DNA from 3 places in the Pseudarthrobacter sp. DSP2-3-2b1 genome. Region 2 is predicted to be linked to each of the others. Evidence: riboswitches for the same ligand, from Rfam matches in the RefSeq annotation. Region 2 holds a riboswitch; each other region holds the start of a gene.

Region 1 (6,056 bases), on a different contig from region 2:
GAGGCCGTCCGCCTCATTCTCACGGGGTCAGGCGGTAGCGTCCACCGGCTGTCGCATCCCCTGCAGCGCATCCAGCGCGATGTCAACGTCCTGCTCAACCATGCTTCGCTGACCATGGATCCGATCCTGGAACAGGCCGGCCGCGGACTCCTTGACCTGGGCTTCAGCATCCCGGCTGAACAATTCTGAGCTCGCGGGTTCGACAGCCCACCAGAGGCCACCGGCCCTTGCGGGACTTCCGGAGCGGGAGGAGGATATTCGCCTCAGCCGAGGAGGCCTGTGATGATCGAGCTTGGAAAGTTTGAACGGTATCTGATCGAGGAATTCTTCGACGATTACCGCGCCGGCGAGATGTCCCACCGCACATTCACCCGCCGGGTCGCGTTCATCATGGGAAGCATGACCGCAGCGTCAGCAGCCATGTTGCTGGTGGGCTGCACCCCGGAGGAAGTACCCTCCGGCAGCGACCCGATGCCGAGCTCCGGCCCCCCGCCTTCCTCCGCGGCCGGCAGCGCACCCACCGGAAGTGCGGTTCCCGGGGCAAAAAGCCCGCTTTCCGTGCCGGAAGGAGATGCGGGGCTCACGACGGCGACCGTCACGTTCGCGTCCGGCGGCACCGAGATCAGTGGTTATCTCGCGCGGCCGGACTCCGGACAGTCCGGTCCGGCGGTGATGATCTGCCACGAAAACCGAGGGCTCACACCGCATATCCAGGACGTTGCGCGGCGTTTCGCCAAGGCCGGCTATGCTGCGTTGGCCCTGGACCTGCTGAGCCGGGAGGGCGGGACCGCCAGCCTCGACTCCGACGCAGTCTCCGGAGCACTCACCCGTGCAGGGGCCCCCCGCCACGTTGCGGACTTCGCGGCGGCTTTGGAGTACCTCCAAGGGCAGGTCTTTGTGGACCCGGAGCGGATAGCCATGAATGGCTACTGCTTTGGCGGCGGCATCACCTGGCAGGCGGCGACGGAGCTGCCCGGCCTGAAAGCCACCGCCGCGTTCTACGGACCCGCCCCGGACCTGACCAAGGTTCCCTCAATCAAGGCAGCGGTGTTCGGCGTATACGCTGAACGCGACCAGCGGATCACCGGGGCCATGCCCGCCCTCCGCGATGCCCTGGCAGCGAACAACATCACGCATCAGATCACCGTTTATCCCGGCGTCGACCACGCCTTCCACAATGATACGGGCGAGCGCTACAACGAGGCTCAGGCCACGGCAGCCTGGAACGACACCTTGGCCTGGTTCAAGCAGCACGTCTAAGCGTTGCAGCGAGTCCAGGGGACAAACATTTTAGGCGCTGCCCACTTCCGGAGCCCCCGGAGTCGGCTGTGGATACAGCCCCCGCGGGTAGTCTTGAGAGATGAGAGCTGCAGCAGAAACCACGCTGTCCTTCGAGGGCCGGTTCGCCCGCGACCTCGAAGAGCTGGCCGTTCCCTGGCAGGCGGAGGAGGCTCCGGACCCGCAACTTCTGGTCCTGAATGAGCCGTTGGCCGCTGAGCTGGGCCTGGATCCGGCTGAGCTTCGCACTCCTGAAGGGACGCGCCTGCTGATCGGCAACCTGGTCCCGGACGGTGCCACTCCTGTTGCCCAGGCTTATGCGGGCCACCAGTTCGGCGGTTACTCGCCGATTCTGGGCGACGGCCGGGCACTGCTCCTCGGGGAAATCACGGACGCCCGCGGGCGGCTCCGCGACGTTCATCTTAAGGGTTCCGGACGCACACCGTTCGCCCGCGCGGGCGACGGCCTCGCCGTCGTCGGCCCAATGCTGCGCGAGTACCTCGTCAGCGAGTCCATGCACGCGATGGGGATCCCCACCACGCGGTCCCTCGCCGTCGTCGGGACAGGGCGGGCGGTGCAGCGCGAAACGATGCTGCCCGGGGCTGTACTCACCCGGGTCGCGGGCAGCCACCTGAGGGTGGGGAGTTTCCAGTTCGCCAGGGTCAATGGCGACACTGAACTCCTCCGCCGCCTTGCCGACCATGCGATCGGCCGCCACTATCCGGCAGCGGCCAAGGCTGCACACCCCTATGTGGCTTTCTTTGATGCTGTGATAGCCGCCCAGGCGTCGCTGGTTGCTCATTGGATGCTGGTGGGGTTTGTTCACGGTGTGATGAACACGGACAACATGGCCATCTCCGGCGAAACCATCGACTACGGTCCCTGTGCCTTTATGGACGCCTTCAACCCGGCCGCCGTGTACAGCTCAATCGATCAGGGCGGGCGCTATGCCTACGCCAACCAGCCGCTTATTGCCGAATGGAACCTCACCAGGCTCGCCGAGGCACTGTTGCCCCTGCTCCATGAGGACCAGGAGCAGGCTGTTGCCATGGCCGTGGAGTCGCTCGGCGCCTTCCGCGGGGAATACAGCGCCGCTTGGCTGGCCGGGATGAAGGCCAAGCTCGGGCTGGAGGCGGCGGCCCAGGACGACGTGGTGGCGCCGCTGGCCAACGAACTCCTGGCGATGCTGGCGGAAGGGGAAGTGGACTACACGTCGTTCTTCCGCAGCCTCAGCTCAGCAGCCGGTGGAACCACTGAAGCTGTCAGTGATTTGTTTGTGGATCCCGCAGCGTTCGAGGCCTGGGCTGAACGCTGGCAGGCGCTTGCTCCGGACGCGGAACCCATGAACCGGGCCAACCCCGTGTACATCCCCCGGAACCACCTGGTTGAGGAGGCCCTCGCAGCAGCCACGGCCGGGGACCTTGGCCCCTTCAACCGTTTAGTAAATGTGCTGGCGGATCCGTATACGGAGCGGCCTGGCCTTGAGCGATATGCCGGCCCCGCGCCGGAGGACTTCGGGAGCTACCGGACTTTCTGCGGGACCTGACAAAATCAGCGGACGGCGGCGGCGGGGCTGCTTGAGGCTGCCCCGCCGCCGTTCGTTCCGGCTGGGATCACGCTACGCGGACGAAGGATGCTCCCGTGAGCCAGCTGATGGAGTGGACTTCGGTCTTGAAACCGTCCACGCCGCCGCTGACAACCTGGCCGTTGCCGGCGTAAACGCCCACGTGGCCGGCCGTGATAACCAGGTCACCGGCGGCCGGGGCCCCCACCACGCTGCCGTACTGGAAGAACTGGCCGGGGGCCAGGTCTCCCACACTCTTACCGACCGAGCGCAGTGCCTTCTCCACCATGGCGGTGCAGTCCTGCTGGATTCCCACCTGTGAGTAGGCGGACGCCAGGATGGCGGAGCCTGCTGCACCGGACGGAGCCGCGGCTGCAGGAGCTGCCGGAGCTGCCGGTGCCGCGGTGGACGCCAGCCGGATGCCGGTGTTGGTCGGGGCGGCCGGCGCAGCGACTGCCTGGGCAGGTGCCGGCGCAGCGTAGCCGGCACCAGGAATCTGGATCTGGTCGCCGGGGTAGATGATGGCAGTGATCGACAGGCCGTTGGCGGCCAGGACGTCGTTGAGGGCAACACCGTTGGCGGCGGAAATAGCGCCCAGCGTGTCACCCGAAACGACGGTGTGGACGTTGCCTGCTGCGGGAGCCGTGGCGGCTGCCGGGGCGGCAGCGGGTGCGCTGGCCTGGCCCTGGACGTTGGTGCTTCCGGCCGTGTCAGGGCCGTGGACGCCTGCCTGGGCTGCGGTGCCGGCACTGAAGAGCATTCCGGACGCGGCCACAGCGATCAGGGCTGGCCTGCCGATGGTGCGGGCGTGTGCTTTAGCTGTCGAAGACAGGCCTGTCAGCACAATAGAGCGGTTTGCAGCGGCACGATGGCGTGCGGAAGTGGTGTTCTTGGACATGGTTGATTGCCTCTCCCATGCCTGCGGGGTGAGCTGTCGGGTTCGGGTCGGAGACACCCGGCCGGCAACGCTTCCGTCAAGGACGGAGCGCTATCGACTTAACCCCAAGGCTTCCTTCGAAGCCGTGGAAACGTGGTTCCCCCGTCCCTGCCAGTTATGAGCTGGGGTCCCGGTTCAGCGGCAGGGCTCGGCATACTGACGGGAATGTCCCGGCTTTGAACCGGGGCACCGGACGACCATAACCTCTACTCGCCGGCAATGTCACATTCCGGTAACGGAATGTAAGCGGTAGAAGTGCCTCGCTTCTGCGCCTGCTTGAACACCTGACCGTCACGATGTTGCAGGTCAGGGGCGGAATGCCTTATATGCCGGGTAGGCTCACAAACTATGTCGCGTTTTCTCCAAAAAGTGAGGCTGCCTGCCATTGCAGGAACCTTGGCGCTGGCCTTTGCCGCCTCGTTATCAATCTTGCCCGCCCACGCCGGCGGCGAAGCGCCACCCGGTGGGTATCCGTCGTGGCAGGACGTGGAAAACGCCAAGCAAAGTGAGGCCGGGAAAGCCGCGGAGGTCACCCAAATCACTAACCTCCTGGGAGGTCTCCAGGAGCGCGGCGAAGAACTGGGGACCGCCGCCGTCAGTTCTGCGGCCGAGTACGCGGTCGCGGAAACAGCCCTGCAGGCCGCGGGTGCACGATTGGACGAACTGACCGCCCAGACCACCCGCGCCACCGCCGAGCTGGCACAGCACAGGAAGGACATCGGAGCGCTGGCGGCCCAGTCCTACAAGACCGGCGGCACCAATATGGGCTTCTTCGTGGCCTTGGATGCCGTGCAGACCAACAGCATCCAAGGCCTCAACATCGTTCAGATCGTGAGTGACAAGACAGCCACCCTGGTGAGTAAGGCCTCAGCTGCCGAGCGGGTGTCGCAGGCTTTGGCCGGGCAGGAGAAGGCGGCCAGGGCGGAGCGTGAGCGGTTGTCAGGAGAGGCCAGGAACAAGCTCGACGCCGCCAAGTCAGCCCAGGAAGCCACGGCCCGTCAGATCAAGGAGCAACAGGACCACGGCCAGGAGCTCACCGCACAGCTTGCATCCCTCAAAGGGACAACGGCGGCCGTGGAAGGTGAATTCAGGCAGGGCCAAGCAGCCCTCGCCGCGTACGAGAGTGCCCAGGAAGCCAAGCGCGCCGCGGCTGCCGAGCAGGCACGCCAACAGGCGGAGGCGGCTGCTGAGGCGGCCGCCCTGGCAGCCGCCCGGAAACCAGTGAACCCCGCGCCGGTGGCACCCGTTGCACCACCGCCGGCAGCACCGGCTCCCGTTCCAAGCCCGACGCCGGCTCCGCCACCCGCCGTCGTCGTGCCATCAATACCGGGCGGCGCGGTGAACGATCCGGCCGGCGCGAAGAGCTACGCCTCCGGGCGGCTGTCCGCCTACGGGTGGGGCCAGGACCAGTTCCAGTGCCTGGCCCAGCTGTGGACCAAGGAATCCAACTGGCTGACCACAGCCACCAACCCGTATTCGGGCGCTTACGGCATCCCGCAGGCGCTGCCGCCCGGAAAGCTGGGCTCTGCCGGGAGCGACTGGCTCACCAGCTACCGGACGCAGGTGGACTGGGGCCTGGCCTACATCTCGGACAGGTACAAGTCACCGTGCGGTGCCTGGAGTCATTCGGTTGCCAACAACTGGTACTGACGGCCCGCCGCGGAGGGCGGCCCGTCAGGTTCCCGGCGCCTTCGCGAATTCCGCCGCGCTGAGGAATTCAATACCCACGAAGGGCTGGTCCCCGTCCACCCAGGCGTCGTGTCCGGGCGGAATGGTGTAGGAATTGCCGGCGGTAATGCTGATGCGGTTGCCGTTCGTAGTCTCAACGCTGAGCGCTCCGGACACGCAATAACCAACATGGTTGTTCTGGCACGAGTCGGTCTGGACTACGGGCTTGATACAGTCTGACCAACGCCACCCGGGCTTGAAGGTGAAGCGTCCCACTGTGTAGTCGCCCAGGCTGACCACGTCCACTTCGGTTTTGTCCGGACGGCGCTTCTCATCCGGAGTGTCGTGGGACTTCACTGCCAGCTGGGTGACGATATTTGTAGGCATGGCGCTGACTTTCTCTGCGGGATTTGTGCCCATCAGCTGTCCGTCCCTGGCTGCCAGGCAGCATCTGAGGCGCTTACGACTGCCAGCATGCTCCTGCTGCCGGCGGTTGTCGAGCCCCTTCAGGCGGGCGCCGGGGCTAGGCTTTCCCCATGGCTGACTTCGAACGGTTCCGGCTCCTCCTCGAGGACGAGCGCGCCCGGAAACTTGCCCTGCTGCCGGCGC
Region 2 (6,056 bases):
GCAACGCCCGCGCCGCCGTCGGCGTAGTAGATCAGGTCGCCCGGCTGAGCTTCGGCGGCACTCACGGTGCGGCCCAGGCCCAGGTAGCCCGCGGGCCAGTCGTGGAAGTTGATGCCAACGGCAGCCAGGGAGTTGGTCACCAGCATGGTGCAGTCCTGCATAACACCGAGCTGTGCGTAGGCAGCGGAGAGGATTGCTGCTCCCTTGCCGCTGGCAGCAACCGGTGCCGGTGCGGCCGGAGCCGCGGCGGTGGTCACCTTGACAGCAGCGGCGCGGGCCGGAGCAGCGGCGGGAGCTGCTGCTTCCTGCACCTCAACCTCGGGCTCAGGTGCCTCAACAACGGGAGCCGGTGACGTGGTGACAGCAGGCTTCTCGTAGGAGATCGCAATGGTGGATTCAGCGGAGATTACTGCCGGGGCGGAGACCTCAAGCTCAAGGTTCGAGACCGGGGACACTTCACGCTGGACGCTGGTGTCGGCGGCGTTTGCCGCGATACCGCTGGTGAGGACCAGGCCGGAGGCAGCAGCGATAACCGCTGCCTGGCGGCCCATGCCGCCGGCGTTGTCGCCGACAGCCTTGGCAATGACAGCCAGCGAGTTGGTCTTGGTGGTGACCTCGGCGCGGTGCCGTGCAACTGTTGCACGAGTAGTCATTAATTTTCTCTCTTTCGATTTCCTCAGGACCGCGTGGGCAGGCCAGGGTTTGGACGCGCCGGCATCTTGGGGGTACGTCGGCACGTCCCGAACGGGGATTTAGCGAAAGGTTCAGGCGGCATTGGTCCTGCAGCGCGAGGCTGCAGGATTATTGCCCGGCAGGAACCGGGAGCGGTGGTTAGTTAGCCGCCCATGGTGAAGAAGGAGGAGGTGCCCGTGGAGGCCGCCGAGTGGAGCAGCGTGCCCTGTCCCGGGTTGAGCGCGCTGATCATCATGCCGTTGCCGACGTAGATACCAACGTGCGCGCCGCCATTCTGCATGACCAGGTCACCGGGGACCGGCGTGGAGGTCGGCTTCATTGCGGTCCAGGCATTGACGCGGGGAATGCTGATGCCTGCCTGGGCGTAGACCCACTGGGTGAAGCCGGAGCAGTCCCAGCCGCTGGGAGAAGTGCCGCCCCAGACGTAGGGGCTGCCGATGCCGGTGTAGGCAATGGCTGCCAGGCCGGAGCCGGAGGCAGTGGAGACGGCGTCCGCGAGCTTGCTCGGAGCCTTCTCCGTAGCGTCAGTACCCTCGGTAGCGGTAGCCGCGGCGGTCTCAGTGGCCGTCGACTGCGCACGGACCGGTTCGATCTTCGGCGCGGCGGTGGTGGTGACCACCGGGCGTTCGAAGGAAACGGTGGCCGTGGGAGCCGCGGTGACGGCCAGGGCGGCCTGGGCTGACTCGGTGGAGGCGGACACGCCGGCGGTGGAATCCGCAGCGTTGGCCGGAAGTCCCATGGTCAGGATCAGACCTGACGCGGCTGCGATGACTGCAGCCTGGCGACCTACGGTCCCGGCGTTTGCACTGACCGCCTTGGACACTGAGCCCATGGGGTTGGTGCGAACCGTTTGCGCACGGTGGCGCGCAGAATTATGGCGTGAAGACACGAAGGTAGCCTCTCCCAATGCCTGCGAGGTGAGCTGTCGGATTCGGATGGGAGTGCACCCGGCCACGCGGCTTCCTGGGAAGCTTTGCGACTTAACCCCAAGGCCTTCAGAATCAAAGGCCAAAATTGGTTCCCCCGCCCCTGCCAGACGAATTCATGCGAACGGACCTTGAGCGGTGGCAGAGCTAGGCAATCCACTCAAGAACGTCAGCTTCGGAAAAGCTGGCGCGAGTTAGACGTTACAGGACTTCCAGACCAATGTCACATTCAGGTCACGGCATGTCACCGAGATTTGATAGTTGGCCATCATTTGACTCAAAGCCACCCTGTGGGGTCCACGACTTCGCCGTTGACCTGGACCTCGAAGTGGAGGTGGCAGCCCGTGGAGGCGCCGGTGGTTCCGCTGAGCGCAATGACATCGCCGCGGCTGACGGTCTGGCCCATGGTCACGCTGGCGGAGGACAGGTGGTTGTACGTGGTTTCAAGGCCATTGCCGTGATCCACCACGACGCGGTTGCCGCCGCCGTACTGGTGCCAGCCAACGAAGGTGACCGTGCCGCTTGCGGCGGCCTGGACAGACGTCCCGCACTGTGCCGCAAAGTCCTGGCCCCGGTGGAAGTCTCCGGAGCCGCCGGTGATGGGGCTGATCCGGAAGCCGAACGGAGAGGCGGTGGCCAGTTGCGCCAGAGGCGCGCCGAGACTTCCCGCGGAGGCTGCACGGGTGATGGATCCGGCTGACTGCGCGCTCAACAGCTGCTTGAGCTTGCCGTCCGGATCGCCCTTCGTGACGACCGAAGAGCGGCTGAAATCGATCTGCGCGCCGGCGGCGGCGGAGATTTCGGGCTGCGGGGCGGCGGAAACAGCCGAGGCCGGCTGCCCCTGCTCCGGCTGGGCCATCACAGGGCTGGTAGCGGGAACCGTCACGGTAAGGACCAGGCCGGTTGCGGCCAGGGCGATGCCGGCTTTTTGGCCGATGCCGCTGGCCGAGGCGAATTCAGTGATCTGCCGGAAGGGTCCGCGGCGGCGGCGTGCTTCGCGCTGTGAATCGCGGGGCCTGTCGGCGGTAGTGACTTCGGCCGCACGCGGCGCCGAAGCGGGGCCCGCCGCGCGGCGGCGGCCCCTGGAGTATTGCGTGGTCAAAAATGTTCCTCTCTGGATAGCCTGCGAAGTTAGCTGTCGGATTCGGGTCAGAGAGATCAAAGACCCGGTCCGCCGTGACAAGCACTTGGCGCAGAAATATCCCGTGAGGATTCTTCATTGGAAGAGGCTTGCTGCTGACGGACTACACCCCAAGGCAGCCTTGGCTGCCGGTTGTGGTTCCCCCGCCTCTGCCAGTTAGTGACTCGTGCACCTGGTCCGCTGGCAGAGCTCGGCTCCGGATCAGGTAACGCTTTTGTATCGACGTTCTGTTAAAACTATAAATGATTAAGCAGGACAGTAACAATTCCGTTATCTTTGCAGATCCGCTGTCACTGCGCTAAAGAAGGCCGCGCCGAGCCCCCTAGTCCCTTCGAGCAGGCACAACCGACCCGTCAGCCGACGGACACGAATACGTGCGCCGCCACTTCAGGAGGGAGTTCGAGAGCCCCTTCGATGCCCGGCACGCGGACGGAGATGTACTCCCCGACTCGCTCCAGGGTGACCGAAGCGCCGGGGCGGATCCCGCCTTCATCCAGCTGGACCAGCAGTTCGGGCTCCACCTGGATGGGCTCCGCCAGGCGGCTGACTTTGACGCTGGAATCAGGCCCGTAGCCCTGCATGGCCTCCAGGAGATTAATCACACCGTCGTCAAGAAGCGAGGCCGGCGCTCCGCCCAGTGCGGCCAGCCCTGGGATGGGGTTGCCATACGGGGACTCCGTGGGATGGTTCAGCAGTTCGTAGATGCGCCGTTCAACCCGCTCGCTCATCACATGTTCCCACCGGCACGCTTCGTCGTGGACATAGGCCCAGTCGAGGCCAATCACGTCCGCCAGGAGGCGTTCTGCGAGACGGTGCTTGCGCATGACTTCGGTGGCCCGCTTGCGCCCGGTTTCGGTCAGCTCCAGGTGGCGGTCCCCGGAAACCACAACCAGCCCGTCACGTTCCATCCGGCCGATCGTCTGGGACACCGTGGGCCCCGAGTGCCGCAGCCGTTCGGCGATGCGGGCGCGAAGAGCAACAATGTGCTCTTCCTCAAGCTCCAAAATGGTCCGAAGATACATCTCGGTGGTATCAATCAGATCCGTCATACAGCTCAGCTCCTCGAGCGCAGTACCTTGCGTTGTCCCACCGTATCGCGTCCGGCGCAGCGGCGAGGTCCGGTGAAAAGCCTAGCCTATTTTGATTTTGTCCGGATAATTCCGGCCCCTGCAGCATCCGGGCATTCTGTCTCATTGACTGGACTATGACGGTGCCGGTTCGGTGCCAAATAGCCGGTTCAGGCAGAATAAAAGAGGCCCTTGGTCCAGTCACTGCCGGCCACCCCACCGTCCTTCGGACATGAGTCATGTCAAACGCCGAAATTTGGAGCCCCTGTGAGCGAAACCAGCATCACTATTCCTGCCGATCTGCTGCCAAAGGACGGACGGTTCGGCGCAGGCCCCTCCAAGGTCAGGCCTGAGCAGATCGAAGCGCTGTCCGCGGCATCAAAGACCATCCTGGGCACTTCGCACCGCCAGGCGCCGGTGAAGAACCTCGTGGGGTCCGTCCGCGAGGGCCTCAGCCAGTTCTTCCGCGCCCCTGAGGGCTATGAAGTGGTGCTGGGTGTCGGCGGGTCAACGGCGTTCTGGGATATCGCAAGTTTCGGCCTGGTGGAAACGAAGGCGCAGCACCTGTCCTTTGGGGAGTTCGGCTCCAAGTTCGCCTCGGCCACCAACAAGGCCCCGTTCCTTGACGCCTCGTCCATCATCACCTCGGAGCCCGGCACCCGCCCGGCGGCAAAGGCTGAAGCCGGAGTGGACGTGTACGCCTGGCCGCAGAACGAGACCTCCACGGGTGTGGCGGCGCCGGTCAAGCGCGTTGAAGGCGCCGATTCCGGTTCGCTGGTCCTTGTTGACGCCACCTCCGCGGCAGGCGGCCTGGACGTTGATGTTGCCGAGGCCGATGTGTACTACTTCGCACCGCAGAAGAACTTTGCTTCCGACGGCGGCCTGTGGCTTGGGCTGTTCTCCCCCGCCGCCCTGGAACGTGCGGCCCGGATCAAGGCCAGCGGCCGCTGGATCCCGGACTTCCTGGACCTCCAGACGGCCATCGACAACTCCAGGCTGAACCAGACCTACAACACGCCCTCGCTCTCCACCCTGGTGACTCTCGACTCCCAGGTGAAGTGGCTGAACAGCAACGGCGGCCTGGACTTCGCAGCGGCGCGCACCGCGGACTCTGCCGGCAGGATCTACAGCTGGGCCGAGGCTTCAGACTTCGCCACACCCTTTGTGGCCAAGGCCGAGGAACGCTCCAACGTCATCGCCACCATCGACTTTGACGGCTCCATCGACGCCGCCGCGATCGCCAAGGTGCTGCGGGCAAACGGCGTCGTGGACACCGAGCCCTACCGCAAGCTGGGCCGCAACCAGCTCCGGATCGCCACGTTCGTGGCCATCGAACCGGATGACGTCTCCGCTCTGCTGGCCAGCATCGACTTCGTCGTGGGCGAACTCCGCAAGTAACGGACGCTTCAACGTCCGACGGCGTCGTCCGGGTTTTGCTCCCGGCCGGCGCCGTCTGCTGTGTCCCCGGGCTGGGAAACGCCGCCCAGGTGGGATATCACCCGGAAGTGGCGCAGCCCGCGGGCCCGCCGGTTGAACGTGATCCTCAGCTGCTGGGCCCGGATGATCCATAGGAGCCCGATCAGCGCTGCGAGGAGCCCTGAGGCGGCGGCGACCGCAAGTGCCCATCTGGCCCCTGCCACGTTGGCCACCCAGCCCACCAGCGGCGCCCCGATAGGGGTGCCGCCCATGAAGATGGCCATGTAGAGGGCCATGACCCGGCCGCGCATGACTGGATCAGTAGTGGTCTGGACGTAGCCGTTGGCACTGGTCATCATGGTGATCGCGAACAGGCCCACGGGCACCAGGGCTACACCGAACCAGAAGTAGTCCGGCGCCAGGGCGGCAAGTCCGGAGGTCACGCCGAAGGCGGCTGCCGCGCCGAAGATCATCCGCAGACGGGGTTTTCCGCGGCCTGCGGAGAGCAAGGCTCCGGCCACGGAGCCGATGGCCATGATGGAGTTCATCAGCCCGAACTCATCAGCGTCCAGCCCGAATTCGGTACCAACCATGGCCGCGATGAACAGTACGAAGTTCAGCCCGAGCGTTCCCACGATGAACACTGCAACCAGCACCACCACCAGGTCCGGCCGGTAACGGACGTAGCGCAGGCCCTCGCGGATCCGCCCCTTGCCTGCGGCCGCGCGGGGAAGCTGGCGCAGGGACGCCGTCGGGATCTTCCACAGGCTCAGGAGCATCGCCAGGAAGGTGCCGGTATTGATCAGGAACACC
Region 3 (6,056 bases), on a different contig from region 2:
ATGACCCTCCCCGCTCCTTCTGCAGCACGCACGCTCACCTGCCGTGCCGTCCTCTTTGACATGGACGGAACCCTGGTGGACTCCACGGCTGTGGTGGAGGAGGTATGGGGTGAGTTCGCGGCCCGGTACAGCCTGGACATTGCCGAAATCCTGCGGACCTCCCATGGTGTCCAGGCCGTCGATACGGTGCGGCGGTTCGCTCCGGCGGGGTCGGATGTCCTGGCGCTCACCGAGGAACTTAGTGCCATGGAACGGGTGCGGACTGCCGGCATCATCGCCCTGCCCGGGGCCGCCCGGCTGCTCGCAAGCTTGCCCGCCGACGCCGTGGCGCTGGTGACGTCCGCCGACCGGATTCTGGCGGATATCAGGATGGACGCCGCCGGACTCGCAATGCCAGGCACGTCCGTGACGGCTGACGTTGTGACCTTCGGCAAGCCGCACCCTGAGGGCTACCTGACGGCGGCACGCCTGTTGGGCGTGGAGCCCGGGGACGCCGTGGTGTTTGAAGATGCGCCGGCAGGAATTGCTGCCGGGGTGGCCGCCGGCATCCGGACCATCGCAGTGGGAGCCAACACTGGAGCGCTGCCGCCCGGCGTCCTGCATATCCCGGACTACTCAGCAGTTACCGCTTCTGTGGCTGCAGATGCGCAGGGACTAAGGACTATTTCTTTCCAGCTTTGAGATCGGCAACTACCTTCGCGATCCGCCGTGCCCGGGTCTCCGGTGTCTTGGCGTCCGCGAGGGGTTCCACATAACGCCGCTGACCGCTGTAGCTGAGCGTGGCATAGAACGCCTGCGCGTCAGGTTCGGCAGCCAAGGCCGCGGCAAGGTCGTCCGGAACCTCGACTATGCGGGGCTGCGTGTCCAGCTCGACGTGCACCTCCACGGTGTCACCGGCTGAAACGCCGGTGAACTCGCGGTTGTGCTCGCTGACAGCGATCAGGTTCTGCCCGCCCATCACGGCGATGCTGCTGCGGTAGCTTTTGCCGTTGATGGTCACCACCACCGGAGGTCGCTTGCCCGCTCCGAGTCCGGCAACCACCTCCGGCGGAACCTCTATGCCGGTCTTGTTGCCGCTGCCGAGAATGGTGGTGGTGAATTCCATGGCCCCAGTATGCCCCGGCGGGCGCGGCGCCAACAGATGCTGGGCCAGCTGGTACTACAGCTGGCGGGACCAGTAGCGTCCGGTACGGGCTGCGCCAGGTCCTTGTTCGGCCGGTATCGGGTGTGCGGCTGTTACCGGCTGTGCGGCTGGTATCAGTTGTGTGCGGCTTAGTACCAGTGGTGCGGCTTAGTACCAGTTGTTGGAGAGGTGGAAGTTCAGCGCGCCGCAGGGCGACTGGTAGCGCTCCTGGATGTAGTTCAGGCCCCAGTTGATCTGCGTGCGGTAATTGGTGCGGTAATCCGCACCGGCGCTCGCCATCTTCTCCGCAGGCAGCGACTGGACGATGCCATACGCGCCGCTGCTGGGGTTGGTGGCCGTGGTGGTCCAATCGGATTCCTTGGTCCAGAGCGTCTTCAGGCACTGCATCTGGTCAGCCGCCCAGCCGTAGGAGGCTAGCTGCCCGGCGGCGTACGCCTGGGCGCCGGCCGGGTCATCAATTGCTACAACGGGAGCGGGCGCCGGGGCAGGCTCAGGTGCCGGGGCGGGCGCAGGAGCAGGGTCAGGCGCAGGAGCCGCGGGTGCCGGCTCGGCAGCCTGAGGCGCGACGCTGATTTCGGCCGGCGCGGCTTCCGGGGAAGGCTTGGCCTGGATCTCGGCCTTTTCGAAGCTCAGGTTGGAATCCGCGTCAGCGGAGGCACCGGAAGCCGGCGCAGTCTCGCTGGCCGTCAGGAAATTGGCGTCCGAGGCATGGCCTGCGGCGCCGACGCCTACAAGGAGGGCGCACGCCGCGGTGAATACGGCTGCGCGGCGGCCAAAGGACGGGAATTTTGCGCGGGGTGACGTGGGGGAGCCGGACTCGGTAGCTCCCGGTGCCGCGCCTGCCTCGGTAACTTCATGGCGGCCGTGCAGTTTCTCTGACCCGTTCTCAGGGCGCGTTTGTACCTTGAATTCAGACATGATGGATCGCCTCTCACACCTACGGAGTTAGCTGTCGGGTTCGGATGAGGGCATCCGGCCACACGGAAAATCACGTGCTGGCTTAACCCCAAGGGCACTCGTGGCCCGGGACCGTGGGTCCCCCGCCTCTGCCTCTGAACGCGGAATCCGGGAAGCGGCAGAGCTTGGCGTCATCCGGATATGCAGCCCGATAGAGCTGCACCTAATCGACGGTACAGGAGCTCAGCGCTTAAGTCACATTTTGGTAACGGAGATCACGACGGCGGTGTGTCGGCTTGCAGGGTCAGTGGGCGAAGGGCAGGCGAAGCTTGAAAACAGTCTTGCCGGGGCCGGAATCTACGGTCACCGTTCCGCCGTGAGCCTCCACGATCGACTGGACGATGGACAAGCCGAGTCCGCTGGTGCCTTCGGAAGCCGCAGATCCGGAGGCCGGTGCCGTGCCCGCCCGGGCAGCGTCTGCGCGGGCAAAGCGCGAAAACGCCTGGTCCACGAAGTCAGCCGGCATGCCGCCGCCGTCGTCCGTTACCGTTACTTCGGCGCTCCCATCAGCTGCGCTGCAGACGCCGGTCACCACCGTGGTGCCGGGAGGCGTGTGCTTGCGGGCGTTGGAGAGCAGGTTCACCAGAACCTGGCGCAACTGCGATGCATCGCCGGTGACAGCGATCGGCTCATCCGGCAGCTCGAGACGCCAGCTGTGACCCGGGGCCATAACTTTTTCGTCACTGACGGTCTCAATTACCAGTTGGGTGAGGTCCACTTCGCCCAGTTTCAGCGGCTGGCCTTCGTCGAGCCGGGCGAGCAGGAGAAGGTCCTCCACCAGGGCCGTCATGCGTTCGGACTGGCTCTGCACGCGGGCCAGCGATTTCCGGCCGTCCGGCGTGAAGTTTTCGGTCATCCGCATTAGCTCTGTGTAACCGCGGATGGCCGTCAGCGGGGTGCGGAGTTCGTGGGACGCGTCGGCCACGAACTGCCGCACTTTGGTTTCGCTCTTCTGCCGCGCCTCCAGGGCATTGGCCACGTTGTCCAGCATGAGGTTGAGCGCGTGCCCGACGCTGCCTACCTCGGTTCCGGGATTAGAGTTCGACGGCGGGACGCGCACCGCGAGTGCCACCTCACCGGCATCCAGGGGGAGCTGCGAGACTCGGGTGGCGACCTCCGAGAGCTGCTCCAGCGGCTTCATAGTGCGCCGGATGAGCACGGTCCCGGCAAGGCCAATCAGCGCCAGGCCGCCGAGGGAAACGAATGTGAACGTCCACACCAGCGAGGCGAGGGTGCTTTCCTTGGCTGCGAGCGGAAGGCCGGTCACCAGGACGTCGCCGTAGCCGGTCGCCACGGCGACAATCCGATAATCCCCGTTGGACAGCGAACGGTCCACGGGATTTCCGTTCTGCGCCAAGGCAAGCAGGGTTTGCTTGTCCTCTGAGCTGAGGGCGGAGCGCGTGGTGTCCGAGTCGAGGTAGCCGCCGCTGTTGATCTGGCCGTTCACGATCCGCGCGTTGAGGGTTCCGACACTTTGGCCACGGGCGTCCAGCGGGTCCCTGCCGTTGAATCCGCCCGCGGGGGGCCGGCCGGGATCGTTGGACCGGGCGGCGGCCTGGGTCAACTGTTCGTCGAGTTGCCGGGTGAGGAAAGAGTCCATCGAGGCGTAGCTGAACAGTCCTACAGAGCCGCAGATGGCTACCAGCAGGGCCATGGCTAGCAATACAAGGCGGGTGCGCAGGTGCCAGGTGGCGGGTTTGAGCCAGCTCCGTGTGGGTGGCGGGGTTGCCCGCGGCGGCGACATGGCGGCGCTACTCCGCAGGCTTGATGACGTAGCCGGCGCCGCGCACGGTGTGGATCATGGGCGGGTGTACCGAGTCGACTTTTTTGCGGAGGTAGGAAATGTAGAGTTCCACGATGTTGGCCTGTCCGCCGAAATCGTAGTTCCAGACGCGGTCCAGGATTTGAGCCTTACTGATCACTCGTTTGGGGTTTTCCATCAGGTAGCGGAGCAGTTCGAACTGGGTGGCAGTGAGCTGGAGGTCGTCGCCGGCGCGGCTCACCTCGCGGGTGTCGATGTTGAGGACAAGATCGCCCACCACGAGCTCGGCGGTGTCCATAGCGGCGACACCGGACCGCTGAACCAGACGGTGCAGCCGCAGCAGGACTTCTTCCATGCTGAATGGCTTGGTGACGTAATCGTCCCCGCCGGCAGCCAGGCCGACGATCCGGTCCTGGACGGCGTCTTTGGCCGTCAGGAAAAGGGCCGGAACCTCGGGTGCGAAGGCCCTGATCCTGCCCAGCAGCTCAACGCCGTCGAACCCTGGCAGCATCACATCCAATACCAGGACGTCCGGGCGGAACTCCTTGGCGAGTTTGACGGCCTCGGGGCCATCGGCGGCCACGGCAACAGACCAGCCCGCCATGCGCAGCCCCATGCTCATGAGCTCGGAGAGGCTGGGTTCGTCGTCAACCACCAGGGCGCGGATGGGGGAGCCGTCCGGGTGGGTGAGCTGCGGGAGGTTGTTGGTCATGGAGTGCGAGGTGGCCATGTGACAACTCTCCGATCCTTCGGTTAGCGCGCGCTATGGGGTTCCTGTGAGCGTGCTGTGAATCCCAGCCTAGCGAGCTGAATTAAGGACGCTTCCCGTTTCCGGTCGTATGTGGGTAACGCCGGGCACGAAGGGGGTGCTCCTCAGCTGCCGGGGTTGGGTGCCCCACCGGGCCAAAGCGCAGATATAGCCTTTGGGGGTGGACAGAAGGCCAAAACGAGAGAGCAATTCCGGGAACTCTTACAGGGATGAATTTTCTCGCCAGAAAGTCGCGTTGGCCCGAAGCATATTCGGGACTAGCCCGCTGAAGCACCGCGTTTGTTGACTGCAACCGCGAATTCATCGCCATTCCAGAATCGTGATCTACGGCACATATAGCCCTTTTGTCTCACAATGCGGAACTAATGGGCCTTTGTTACTTGCAAGTTTTCATTGTTACGTTGCACACTTTCAATTGTGAACAAGAACTCAACAGCACCTGCAGCCGCAGAATATTGGCCCAGCACACCCGCTGCTGCCGACACTCGCTGTTGTCGAATGCACGCCTGACCTTCAGACCCCACGAAGTTCTTAGGCATTCGCCCCCAGCCCAGCGTAGGGCGCCCCTCCCCAGTTTTCATTGCGGGGAAAACCAGCATTCGAGCCGCGATGACGGCCATTCACATTGAGGTAAGCAAACATGACCGTTGCATCCGGATACGTCCACATCTCCGTCCGTAACGCAGGCAAGGCCCCCCAGGCCTCAGGCCTCCGCCAAGGCTTCGGTGCCCGCCCGGCATTCGGCCCCGGCGGCCCCGGCGCCGGCATCCAGGCGCCCGCCTACGCACCCCAGGGCTACAACCCCAACTCCTACGGCCAGCTCCGCGCCGTCCAGCCCGTCGAAGCCGCTCCGCTCACCGCACCGACGCCCGTTATTGCCGGAGCCGACGCCGTACGGCCCGTTGCCAACGAGAACCTGGCCCGTGGCTTCGTCCTGTACATGGGCATTGATGAAGAGACCGCCGCGGCTGCCGGAACGTCCATTGCCAAGCTGGCCCAGGAAATCCGCGCTTACGCACAGTCACTCGTAAGCGGCGCTGAGAGCTACGCTGCCGTCGCTGTGGCCCCAGCAGGCACGCCCGGTTCCGCGCTCGACGTCGTCCGTTCCACGTTCGGCGACCCAACAGTCAACGCACAGAAGCGCACTGAGACTGCCCGCCTGCAGCAGCCCCAGGATCCGCGTCCCTCGGGCGTCCTGATCGACCTGGCCCGCCGCGAAGTCCACCTGGACGGCGAGTCCCTCAACCTGACCTTCAAGGAATTCGAACTCCTGAACTACCTCGTGGAGAACGGCACCCGTACCGTGGGCCGTGATGAACTGCTTGAAGGCCTGTGGCGCAATGCCGAGGAAGTCCCCAACGAGCGCACCATCGACGTCCACATCCGCCGCCTCCGCTCCAAGCTGGGCCGCCTCGCCAACACTG

What was found. A riboswitch is a leader RNA that binds a small molecule or an ion and turns the genes downstream of it on or off. The one in region 2 is predicted to bind cyclic di-AMP.
Region 1: it holds a riboswitch for cyclic di-AMP, as region 2 does, so the genes downstream of both, ACP7AX_RS08240 (LysM peptidoglycan-binding domain-containing protein) here and ACP7AX_RS02295 (peptidoglycan DD-metalloendopeptidase family protein) in region 2, are expected to answer to the same signal.
Region 3: it holds a riboswitch for cyclic di-AMP, as region 2 does, so the genes downstream of both, ACP7AX_RS16970 (hypothetical protein) here and ACP7AX_RS02295 (peptidoglycan DD-metalloendopeptidase family protein) in region 2, are expected to answer to the same signal.

Annotation. Positions count from the first base shown of each region.
Region 1 covers NZ_JAFCTI010000005.1:107,662-113,717, reverse strand. The annotation lists gene ribA (GTP cyclohydrolase II RibA) at 1-189, shown strand, start outside; gene ACP7AX_RS08250 (dienelactone hydrolase family protein) at 283-1,260, shown strand; gene ACP7AX_RS08245 (protein adenylyltransferase SelO) at 1,361-2,824, shown strand; gene ACP7AX_RS08240 (LysM peptidoglycan-binding domain-containing protein) at 2,892-3,740, opposite strand; cyclic di-AMP (ydaO/yuaA leader) riboswitch at 3,744-3,930, opposite strand; gene ACP7AX_RS08235 (lytic transglycosylase domain-containing protein) at 4,128-5,429, shown strand; gene ACP7AX_RS08230 (cupin domain-containing protein) at 5,454-5,834, opposite strand; gene ACP7AX_RS08225 (TraR/DksA C4-type zinc finger protein) at 5,984-6,056, shown strand, end outside.
Region 2 covers NZ_JAFCTI010000001.1:531,484-537,539, forward strand. The annotation lists gene ACP7AX_RS02285 (NlpC/P60 family protein) at 1-653, opposite strand, end outside; gene ACP7AX_RS02290 (C40 family peptidase) at 836-1,525, opposite strand; cyclic di-AMP (ydaO/yuaA leader) riboswitch at 1,587-1,752, opposite strand; gene ACP7AX_RS02295 (peptidoglycan DD-metalloendopeptidase family protein) at 1,897-2,721, opposite strand; cyclic di-AMP (ydaO/yuaA leader) riboswitch at 2,725-2,935, opposite strand; gene ACP7AX_RS02300 (iron dependent repressor, metal binding and dimerization domain protein) at 3,114-3,809, opposite strand; gene serC (phosphoserine transaminase) at 4,095-5,225, shown strand; gene ACP7AX_RS02310 (MFS transporter) at 5,234-6,056, opposite strand, start outside.
Region 3 covers NZ_JAFCTI010000016.1:6,782-12,837, forward strand. The annotation lists gene ACP7AX_RS16960 (HAD-IA family hydrolase) at 1-681, shown strand; gene ACP7AX_RS16965 (YdeI/OmpD-associated family protein) at 662-1,105, opposite strand; gene ACP7AX_RS16970 (hypothetical protein) at 1,292-2,062, opposite strand; cyclic di-AMP (ydaO/yuaA leader) riboswitch at 2,068-2,218, opposite strand; gene ACP7AX_RS16975 (HAMP domain-containing sensor histidine kinase) at 2,346-3,845, opposite strand; gene ACP7AX_RS16980 (response regulator transcription factor) at 3,853-4,593, opposite strand; gene ACP7AX_RS16985 (winged helix-turn-helix domain-containing protein) at 5,273-6,056, shown strand, end outside.